Regions from separate parts of the Pseudomonas tensinigenes genome, predicted to be linked through region 3. Evidence: riboswitches for the same ligand, from Rfam matches in the RefSeq annotation. Region 3 holds a riboswitch; each other region holds the start of a gene.

Region 1 (3,564 bases), 790 kb from region 3:
GCACATCGGATCGTTTTCTGGCGTACCCCAGCGCTCTATCACGGCGCTGCGATTGGCCTCAGGCAGCGCGTTGAACATCGTCAGGTAAGCGTCCATCGCCAGGCTTTGCTGGCACGGGCGCAGATCAATCGTGTCGAGATCGTTGCTGACGCCACCGAGCAATTGCTGGATCAACTCGGTGCCGCTGCCCGGCAGTTCGGCCGCAATGGGATAACCCTCAGCCTGCAACGCGCGAAGGATATTCAGCGCTGCTGCCGGCGTGTCGAGACCGACGCCGTTGCCGATGCGCCCATCGCGGGTCGGGTAGTTGGCGAGAATCAGCGCGATGCGTTTTTCGCCATTTGGCACCCGCGCCAGATTGATCCAGCGCCTTGCCAGTTCAGCGACAAAATCCATGCGCTCAGGCTGCGCGCGATAGCAGACCACATCGGACTGACTGCGCTCACTGCGCCAAGCGAGATCCTTGAAGCTGATCGGTCGGCTGATGATGCGCCCGTCGAGCTCCGGCAAGGCAATATGCATCGCCAGATCGCGCGGGCCGAGGCCTTGCTCGCTGTCGCGCCAACCGGGCTCGTTGTCTTGCGCGCAAATCGCTTGAATCACCGGAATATTGCGGCGAAACGGTCGCAAGTGCGGTGCTTCAGGGCTGGATTGGGCGAAACCGGTGGTGTTGAGAATCACCCTCGCCTCGACTTCGTCCAGCCAATCCTCGACCACCACCAAGCAGCCGGGTTCTTTCAGACTGGCCACGGCGATCGGCAGCGGATTCAGCCCCGCCGCCTGCAAGCGCTGGCAGAAAACATCGATGAACGCGGTGTTCGCCGCTTGCAAATGCGAGCGGTAAAACAGCACCGCCGCCACCGGGTTTTCCGGCAGCCATTCGGCTTGCCAGTCACTCAGTGCGGCGCTGGTTTTGTTCGGGTGGTAAATCGCCGTGCGCGGCAGAGTCTGCGGTTCTTCCCAAGCGTAATCACGGGCGAGCCAACGGTTGGCCAGACAACGGAAAAAATCCAGCGCATTGCCCAGACCGCCCTGACGCAGGAACTGCCAGAGTCGATCACGATCCACCGCGTTGACGGTGCTCAAGTCGCTGAGCTCCGGATCGGGACGGTCATCGCCCGGTACCAGAATCACCTGCACACCACGCTCGGACAACTCGATCAGACGCTCGACGCCATAGCGCCAATAGGCGATGCCACCGTGCAGCGAAATCAGGATCACCTTGGCGTGGCGCAGCACTTCATCGACGTACAGATCGACCGAAGCGTGATTCTGCACCTGCATCGGATTGGCCAGACGCAGGCTCGGATAATCTTCCGGCAACTGCTGCGCCGCTTCGGCGAGCAGCGCGAGGCTGGAGTCGCCGCTGCACAGGATCACCAGCTCGGCGGGGGTTTGGCCAAGGTCGGCAATGTTGTCATCCGAGACGAAACCGCCGGGCTGGGTCCTGAGCAGGTGCATGGCTTAAACGCTGAGCGCAGCGCGCAGTTGCGCTTCGAGTTGGGCGGCGTCGAGTTCCTGACCGATCAACACCAGACGCGTCACGCGCGCTTCATCGGCGCCCCACTGACGGTCGAAATGCTTGTCGAAACGCGTGCCCACGCCCTGGATCAACAGGCGCATCGGCTTGTTTGGAATGGCGGCGAAACCTTTGACACGGAGGATGCCGTGCTTGACCACCAGTTGCGTCAGGGCGTCGAGCAGCAGGCTTTCGTCGGCTTGCGGCAATTCGATGGAGATCGAATCGAAGGCGTCGTGATCGTGGTCATCGTGGTCGTCATCGCCTTCACCGTGGTGGTGATCATGATGGCTGTGACGGCTGTCGATGTGTTCTTCGGAACCGGCGCCGAGGCCGATCAACACGTCCAGTGGCAGACGACCGTTGCTGGCTTCGATGATTTTCACCGCCGGTGGCAGCTCTTCGGCGACTTCAGCGCGAACGCGAGCGAGATCTTCAGGGCTGGTCTGGTCGGCCTTGTTGAGGATTACCAGGTCGGCGCTGGCCAGTTGGTCGGCGAACAGTTCGTGCAGCGGCGATTCGTGGTCGAGGTTCGGATCGAGTTTGCGCTGGGCATCGACCTGATCCGGGAATGCAGCGAAGGTGCCAGCGGCCACGGCCGGGCTGTCGACCACGGTGATCACTGCGTCAACGGTGCAGGCGCTGCGGATTTCCGGCCACTGGAAGGCTTGCACCAGCGGTTTTGGCAGGGCCAGACCCGAGGTTTCGATGAGGATGTGGTCGAGGTCGCCGCGACGCGCAACCAGCTCGCGCATCACCGGGAAGAATTCTTCCTGAACGGTGCAGCACAGGCAGCCGTTGGCCAGTTCGTAAACGCGGCCGGTGGCTTCTTCTTCGGTGCAACCGATGGTGCATTGCTTGAGGATTTCACCGTCAATGCCCAACTCGCCAAACTCGTTGACGATTACCGCGATACGACGGCCCTGAGCGTTGTCGAGCATGTGCCGCAGCAGCGTGGTTTTGCCCGAACCGAGGAAGCCGGTGACGATGGTGACGGGTAGTTTGGCCAGTGTTTTCATCGGTATGCCCTTTGGCAAGCGGCGGGCATACGGGACGAGAACCGGCAGCGCACGTGCGTGCCCGGAGAGTTCGCCACCGGATCACCCCGCCCGGTTGTAGTGAGAATCTGTGACGAGGCAGGTCTCCTGGCTGACGGTGTTCAGGCGCTGGGCCTGGCATTCGCTGCGCCTTCCCGCTGGCTCATGGGTTGAGCTGGCAGTGGCGTGGCAGCGAACATCACCGTTCACAGTTGCGGGGGCAGCCGCGGCATTGACCGCGTTCCCTTCTTAGCTTCGGCAGCGGCCAAAGAACCTCGAAAGCGCAAGGCTACGCATGGTGTGGTTATGGGTCAATGTTTGGATTGGGGGTATATCCGTTGCTGCGGCAACGGCTACTTAGGGTTCCGCCCTTACGGCGGGTCACTTTTTCCAGACGCCGAAAAAGTAACCAAAAAGGCTTGCCCCGGCGTACGGCACTTCGCTGAGGCTCAGTGTTCCCTCGCTACGGTGTCCATCCGGGGGCATCGCCTACGGTTTGCTTCGCTGCACCTCCTCTCGATGTGTTCGACTTCGTCGAACGGCGCTGCGCGCCTAACCCCGGATGAACACCTTCGCTCGGCCTGCCGAAGGGGCAAAAAAGCCAGATCAAAAGCCAGATCAAGAGCCAAAGCCAGATCAAAAGCCCCTCACCCTAGCCCTCTCCCGGAGGGAGAGGGGACTGATCGAGTTGTTTGGGCGAGGTACGCCGACGTGCGATACCGCGTTGAACTCAGGCTCAAAAAAGCAAAAAAATCGGCCCCCTATCCATGAGGTTAGGGGGACTGATCGGGGTGTTTGGGAGAGCTACGCCGACGTGCAATACCGAGTCGAACTCAGATTTTGAAAAGCCCACAAATCGGCTCCCTCTCCCTCGGGAGAGGGCTGGGGTGAGGGGCACATCCACCACAAAACCAAAGTCCAACACCCGCTCCTCACCACTCAATAGGCCGAGTGTCAGCTCGCCTGCTTTTGATCTTGGAGCCCGTCGGCAGGCTGAGTGGAGGGATT
Region 2 (3,564 bases), 1.8 Mb from region 3:
TGGCCTGGACCAGACCGAGGTGTCGACTCGGCAGTTCGATACCGGTCTCGCGGGACAACGCGCCGTACCAACGCAGGCCTTCAGTGAGGCTACCTTCGAGCAACTGCGCATGCCGCAACGTGCCGACACGGTTGGCCAACACGCCGGCAAACGGCAGATCCGGCTGGTACTTCGCCAGGCCCAGCGCCAACGCACCAAAGGTCTGCGCCATCGCCGTCCCATCAATCACGCCAAGCACCGGCACACCGAAGTGCCGCGCCAGATCGGCGCTGGATGGCGTGCCGTCGAACAGACCCATCACGCCTTCAATCAGAATCAGATCCGCCTCCGCGGCGGCTTCCCACAACAGCCGACGACTTTCCTGCTCGCCGACCATCCACATGTCCAGTTGATACACCGGCGCACCGCTGGCGCGCTCGAGAATCATCGGATCAAGAAAATCCGGGCCGCATTTGAACACACGCACCTTGCGCCCCTGATTGCGATGCAAACGGGCCAGTGCGGCGGTGACGGTGGTCTTGCCCTGACCGGAGGCCGGCGCGGCGATGAGCACCGCCGGGCAGTGACGTGGTTGATTCAAAGTTCGACGCCTTTCTGCGCTTTGATGCCGGCCTGGAAGGCGTGTTTGAGCATGCCCATTTCAGTCACGGTGTCGCCCATTTCGATCATTTCCGGCTTGGCCGCGCGACCGGTGACGATCACATGCTGCATCGGCGGACGCGCCTGCAAATCGCTGAGCACCTGATCAAGATCGAGGTAGCCGTGCTTGAGAGCGATGTTCAGTTCGTCGAGCACCACCAGACCGATCGACGGATCGCGCAGCAGTTCGCGGGACACAGCCCACGCGGCTTCGGCGGCGGCGATGTCGCGCTGACGATCCTGGGTTTCCCAGGTGAAGCCCTCGCCCATCACATGAAAGCGCACTTGCTCAGGGAAGCGGCGGAAAAACAATTCTTCGCCGGTGCTGTTGCGCCCCTTGATGAACTGCACGACGCCACACTGCATGCCGTGGCCCATGGCGCGCGCAAGCATGCCGAACGCCGAGCTGCTTTTGCCTTTGCCGTTGCCGGTCAGCACCAGTACCAGGCCGCACTCGTCAGGCGAGTTGGCGATGCGTTCGTCGATCACGGCTTTTTTGCGCTGCATACGCGCCAGATGGCGTTCGTCGCGCTCGGGGGAATCAGTCATGGGGAGCTCTCCGTTGAGGCTGGATAACGGCGGGCAGGCACAAGAATAGACGGCAAAAAGCCTGGCATCGCCCACCGTGATGCCGCTGGATGGATCAGGCCGGTCTCCGGGCTCATGAGCGGCGTTGGCCTGACTGCGCGCCTTCCCGCTTCTTTCGAGGCAGTGGCTCAAGGCGCAGTTTTTACTCATTTACCGTTGCGGGGGCAGCGCCGGGATCGTGGTGGTTCTTCGCTTGAAGACAACCCTCACCGGCTTCCCTGTTTCACTCTGTCGACAGCGGTCACAGAGCACCTGAAACAAGCCGCGAAGGTTAGAGGGTTGGGGGTGGAGCGTCAATTAAAGAGGCGGCCATCGGGCGAATAAGTGCCGCTGATCAATTATCCGCCGCCAATCTTGTGCCACACTGATACAAATGATATCAAAGAGCCATGCTTTTCCCGAAAAGCCCACTACAACAATAAGGATGATGACGATGCAAGGCATGATCATCAGCAACCCGCGCCTGGAATTTCTGCGCCCGGTGCTTGAACGCTGGTTTGACTGTATCGACCGCTACAACGCCGTGCGCGGCGACAGCGACACCCCTTACTGGCATGACGAGAAAGCCAATCTCGGATTGCTCTCGGCGGCGGCCTGGATGGCCGAACTGGTCACTTTGAACGACACTGCCACGCGCAAACAGAATGAAGAAGGCGAGCGCAATGCCCGCGCCGATCTGTTTCTCGCCGGTGCCGAAGACCGCGCCTTTATCCAGGCCACCCAGCGCTGGCCAAAGGTTACCAACCTGAATCTGACTCAAGCCCTGCTGGATATCACTAACGACGCCAAGCGCATCAGCTACGCCAGCGATCTCAAGCTTGGCTGCCTGTTTGTCGCCCCGCAAAAAGCTCAGCACAGCGCCAGCCCCGAAGAGCTGCAGGACATGGTCGACGACCTGCAAAAGGAACACACCTGCGCCGTCGCCTGGTATTTCCCCTACGCCTACCGCAAGTTACGCAGCGAAGCGGGCAACTATCACCCGGGCATCGCCGTACTGTTCAAGGAAGCCCGCGGCTGAGCAGTTGAACCATCGGGCTTGCGCCCTCCTCTATGATTAGGAATGCATTCATAGGGAAGATCAGCAATGCGCAAGCCCCAGCTCGTTTTTGTCATCGCCTTCGCCGGAGGACTCGCCGCCTGCGGTGAAACCTCCAGCCTGCAAGTCTCCGACGGCACCGGCCCGTCACCAAAACTGCCCGAACCGAACAAGACCCTGATTCCGACGGTGAACATCGCCCCGGCGATCGGCTGGCCCGAGGGTGGCAAACCGACAGCGGCCGCCGGTACCCAGGTGGCGGCATTCGCCGAAGGCCTCGACCATCCGCGCTGGCTCTATGTGTTGCCCAACGGCGACGTGCTGGTGGCAGAAACCAATGCCCCACCCAAGCCTGATGACAGCAGTGGAATTCGTGGCTGGGTGATGAAGAAAGTCATGGGCAAGGCCGGCGCTGGCGTGCCGAGCCCGAACCGCATCACCTTGCTGCGTGACGCCGATCATGATGGCGTTGCCGAAACGCGGACGGTGTTCCTGCAGAACCTCAACTCGCCGTTCGGCATGACTTTGGTCGGCAATGATCTTTACGTCGCTGACACTGATCGCCTGCTGCGCTTCAACTACGAACCCGGCGCGACCGAGATCAAGTCGCAGCCGATCAAGGTGGTCGATTTGCCCGGCGGCACACTGAATCACCACTGGACGAAAAACGTCATCGCCAGCAAAGACGGCAGCAAGCTGTACGTCACGGTCGGCTCGAACAGCAACGTCGGCGAAAATGGCCTGGATAAAGAAGAAGGTCGCGCGGCGATCTGGGAAGTCGATCGGGCGACCGGTAATCACCGGATCTTCGCTTCGGGCATCCGCAACCCCAATGGCCTGGCCTGGGAACCGAAAAGTGGCGCGCTGTGGACGGCGGTCAACGAGCGCGACGAGATCGGCAGTGATCTGGTGCCGGACTACATCACTTCCGTGAAGGACGGTGGTTTCTATGGCTGGCCGTTCAGTTACTACGGTCAGCATGTCGATGTGCGCGTTTCGCCGCAAAACCCCGACCTGGTGGCCAAGGCCATCGCCCCGGATTACGCGGTCGGGCCACACACCGCCTCGCTGGGCCTGAGCTTCGCCGAGGGCAACAACCTGCCGGCGCAGTTCAAGGAAGGCGCGTTTATCGGCCAGCACGGCTCGTGGAATCGCAAACCGCACAGTGGCTACAAAGTGATTTTCGTGCCGTTTACCGGTGGCAAGCCGAGCGGCACACCGGTGGATGTGCTGACCGGGTTCCTCGACAAGGACGAGAATGCTTTGGGTCGGCCGGTGGGCGTGGTGATCGATCAGCAAGG
Region 3 (3,564 bases):
CGCTGTCCGGCAGCGTTGTCATCCAGGTAAGCCACGCCGACCAATGCAGGCCCCGCGCCGAGCGCCAGGACGATATCGGCGGCATGCTGATTGAGCGCGACGATGCGTAAAGGCTTCACGGCGTTCCATTGTTCGCTGCAATTGCGATAACTGTCGGCGAGTACGGGCAGTGAGCAGAGCAGGGCGCCAAGCGCCACCAGGATCGATCTCATGTCCGCGCCTTGATCAGCAAATCCGCAACAACTTCACCGCCGACCAGATGCCCCTCGACCAGCCGCCGCACCTCATCGTTGCTGCGCACGCCATACCAGCAGCGCTCCGGATACACCGTGACAATCGGCCCCAGATTGCACGGAAACTGGCAGTGCGTACGCGTCAGCAAGACACCGCCCGGGGTTTCGATGCGATCGTGCTCCAGCAGGTGCCGGCGCAAGGTTTTCCATAGCTGTTGGGCGCCGCGCTGAGTACAGCGCGGGCCGGTGCAGAGGAACACATGGCGCGCATGCTCGGGAACGTGCGACCAGTCCGGGTGCGTGTCGACGCCGTCGACGGTTTTGATCTCACTCATCAGAAGCGGTACGTGTAGCGCACTTCGGAGGTGAACGGCCGGCCGAGGTTGTCGACATTGCTCGAGCGGCTGGTGACGTAATCGCGGTCGAAGAGGTTTTCCACCAGCAGGCTCACGCGGTGTTGGTGGGCGTTGTCGAGGTAGCGATAAGCGTCGGCGTCGACCACCGAATAGTGGCCGTATTCAACCTGTTTCGAACTGGTGATGTCGCGGATGTAGCGGATCGCGCCGCCGGCACCCCACAGGCGATTTTCCGATTCATAACCCACGCGGGAACGGGCGAAGAAGCTCGGGATGTCATTGATCGTCGCCCCCGTGCGCGATTCGGTGAGGTTGCGGGTCATGTCCGCTTGCAGACTCCACTGATCGTTGAGCGTCAGTTTCGCGTCAGCCTCGAAACCGCGCATGCGCACCAGGCCTTCACCGTTGACCCACTGAATGCCGTCGAGGGTGATCAGGTCGTCGATCTTGCGTTTGAACAGGGTCACGCTGGCGCTGAATTCGCGATCCAGCAGAAAGCCTTTGTAGTCGACACCCAATTCCGCGTTGCGGCTTTTTTCCGGTTTCAGATTGCGATTGCCGATCTCGTCGCCCGGTTCATTGACGAACAGTTGCTCGGCGTTCGGCAGTTTGTAAGCGCTGCCGTATTGGCCGCGCACCGACCAATTGTCGTTGAGGTCATACAGCGAAGTGAGCATGCCAACGGTGGCACCGTCGCCGCCGCTCATGGCTTCGTGGCGCACACCGATGCTTGGATGCCAGTCGGGCAGAGCGTCGATCTGCGGGCGCAGTTGCGTGTAGAACGCATGGGCTTCGGCCTTGTCGTTATCGATGATCAGTACATCGTCCTGGCCCTTGAACCATTGATTGTCGGTGCCAAACACCAGCACATGGCCGCCGGGCAATTCAGCCTTGCCTTCGGCCTGCACACCCCAGTCGGTGAAGCCCCAATAGTCGTTGTGGTTAATGACTTTGGTGCCGCCGCCGGCGACGTTGTTGACCCGCGTGTAGCGCGTGTCCCAGTCGTTGATATGACCTTTGACGAAGTAACTCAGGCGCTCGTTGATGTTCTGCTCGAAGGTCGCCGTGGCGATCTGCTGCACGCGATCGTTGGTGGTCGTGTGATTGTCGACCGGGCGGGCGAAATCGAGGTTGGCGTCGGCGTATTGGTAGAACAGTTCCAGCCGCGAATCATCGCCGAACGACTGAATGGCCTTGCCGCCGAAGGTGGTGACTTCGTAGGCACGGTTCTTCTCGCTGACGTTTTTCATGTCACGGTTGCGATACGGCTGGTAACCGTCGGAGACGTTGTGGCTGACGTACGCCAGCAAGCCGAGATCGCCGAAACCGTTGGTGAAGATATTCTCGACCCGAGCGTCTTCGCTGGTGCCGCCGAAACTGTCGACGCCCAGATTCACTTCACCGGAGGCTTTGCGCGACTGCGGGCTGCGGGTGACGATGTTGATCACACCGGAAACGGCTTGGGTGCCGAACAACAGGCTCTGGCCACCTTTGAGCACTTCGATGCGTTCGATGGCGTTGGCCGGCAGGGTGTCCAGATAGAGGCCGCCGTACAGGCGATTGTTCAGTCGCACACCGTCGAGCAGGATCAGTGTGTCGTCGTTGCGCCCGCCCAGCAGCGAATAGGTACCGTAGTCGAACGGGCCGTTTTTCGGCGCAACGTACAGGCCGGGAATGAGCATCTGCATGACGCGGCTGACATCGGCGCTGGGGCCGGCGCGTTCGATTTGTTCGCGGCTGACGATCTCGACTTTACTGCCGAACCTGGCCATGTCGGCGACAGTGGTCGATTCCACTGACGGTGCAGAAACGATTTGCTGATTGAGTTCCAGCGGCGTGTCGTCGGCCAGTAGCAGCGGGCTGAACAGGCAGCCAAGGAACAGGGTTGGAGCACAAGTGTTGAAAGGTCGAATCATTGTCTTCTCGAAAAGGATCTTCGCAGAAGAGCATGCAGGAGAAGGCATCGCGCACAGCCAATACCGGCCCATGCCCGCCCACCGCAGGATTTTGCCAAACAGCATTTCAGGCCGGTCTCCGGGCTCGCGCGTATCGAGGCTTTCACCTTCCCATGGCCGAGTGGCCACAGTGGTCTGTCGAAAGCATCACGCGCATACCGTTGCGGGGGCAGCACCGGACTTGTTCGAAAAGAACGTACCGGTTTCCCGTTTCACCCCATGCACGGCGGCATGGGACACCTGAAACAGGGCGGCATCTGAACATCCGACGGGCGGTTCGTCAATGTGGCAAGCAACGGGGGGGCTATTGGATGCGTTCCAGAGCGGCAAACTGGCCACTCAACCACGTATAAAGCTGAGACACCGCCGGGCTGATCTGCTTGCGATGCGGGCACACCAGACTCAAGGGTGAGGCATTGCCGGGGAAATCCTTCAGCAGCACGATCAGCCGCCCTGCGATCACGTCTGCACTGACGTCCAGCCATGATTTGTTGGCGATGCCTTCGCCGCTCAACGCCCAGCGGCGCACGACGTCGGCGTCGTCGCTGAACATCGGTCCCGAGACCTGGATCGTTTCACTGCCCAGGCTCCACTTGTCGTAGACCCGGCCACCTTGCTGGTAGAGCAGGCAAGGGTGGTTGTGCAGATCGTCCGGTGTTTGCGGGTATCCGTGGCGCTCCACGTATTCCGGTGCGGCGACCAGCACCCGCCGGTTCCACGGTGCCAACGGCAGCGCCACGTAGTTGGCATCCTCATTCGAGCCGTATCGAATCGCCACGTCTACCGGGTCGCGAAACAAGTCTGCGATCTGGTCCGACAGAGAAAATCGCAAGGTCAGCTCCGGGTGCTGGCGGCGAAACAGCGTAAGCCACGGCAGCAAAATGTTGCGCCCCAGATCTGACGGCGCCGTCACTTGCAGCACACCGCGCAACGTGGCGTTTTCACCGCGCAGGTTTTCCTGGCCTTGCTTGAGCGCCTCCAGCACCGAGTGGGCGGTGGGCAAGTATTGCTCGCCCTCGG

Evidence for each region. Region 3 has a riboswitch for cobalamin ahead of HU718_RS17290 (TonB-dependent receptor plug domain-containing protein). Riboswitches for the same ligand answer to the same signal wherever they lie in the genome.
Region 1: linked by a shared signal. The riboswitch ahead of cobW (cobalamin biosynthesis protein CobW) and the one ahead of HU718_RS17290 (TonB-dependent receptor plug domain-containing protein) in region 3 are both predicted to bind cobalamin.
Region 2: linked by a shared signal. The riboswitch ahead of cobO (cob(I)yrinic acid a,c-diamide adenosyltransferase) and the one ahead of HU718_RS17290 (TonB-dependent receptor plug domain-containing protein) in region 3 are both predicted to bind cobalamin.

Annotation. Positions count from the first base shown of each region.
Region 1 covers NZ_CP077089.1:3,117,576-3,121,139, reverse strand. Annotated here, with positions in the region: gene cobN (cobaltochelatase subunit CobN) at 1-1,461, opposite strand, end outside; gene cobW (cobalamin biosynthesis protein CobW) at 1,465-2,538, opposite strand; cobalamin riboswitch at 2,638-2,849, opposite strand.
Region 2 covers NZ_CP077089.1:2,130,225-2,133,788, reverse strand. Annotated here, with positions in the region: gene HU718_RS09440 (cobyrinic acid a,c-diamide synthase CobB) at 1-580, opposite strand, end outside; gene cobO (cob(I)yrinic acid a,c-diamide adenosyltransferase) at 577-1,188, opposite strand; cobalamin riboswitch at 1,269-1,498, opposite strand; gene HU718_RS09430 (hypothetical protein) at 1,661-2,245, shown strand; gene HU718_RS09425 (PQQ-dependent sugar dehydrogenase) at 2,312-3,564, shown strand, end outside.
Region 3 covers NZ_CP077089.1:3,902,797-3,906,360, reverse strand. Annotated here, with positions in the region: gene HU718_RS17300 (ABC transporter substrate-binding protein) at 1-212, opposite strand, end outside; gene HU718_RS17295 ((2Fe-2S) ferredoxin domain-containing protein) at 209-568, opposite strand; gene HU718_RS17290 (TonB-dependent receptor plug domain-containing protein) at 568-2,505, opposite strand; cobalamin riboswitch at 2,598-2,803, opposite strand; gene HU718_RS17285 (LysR family transcriptional regulator) at 2,849-3,564, opposite strand, start outside.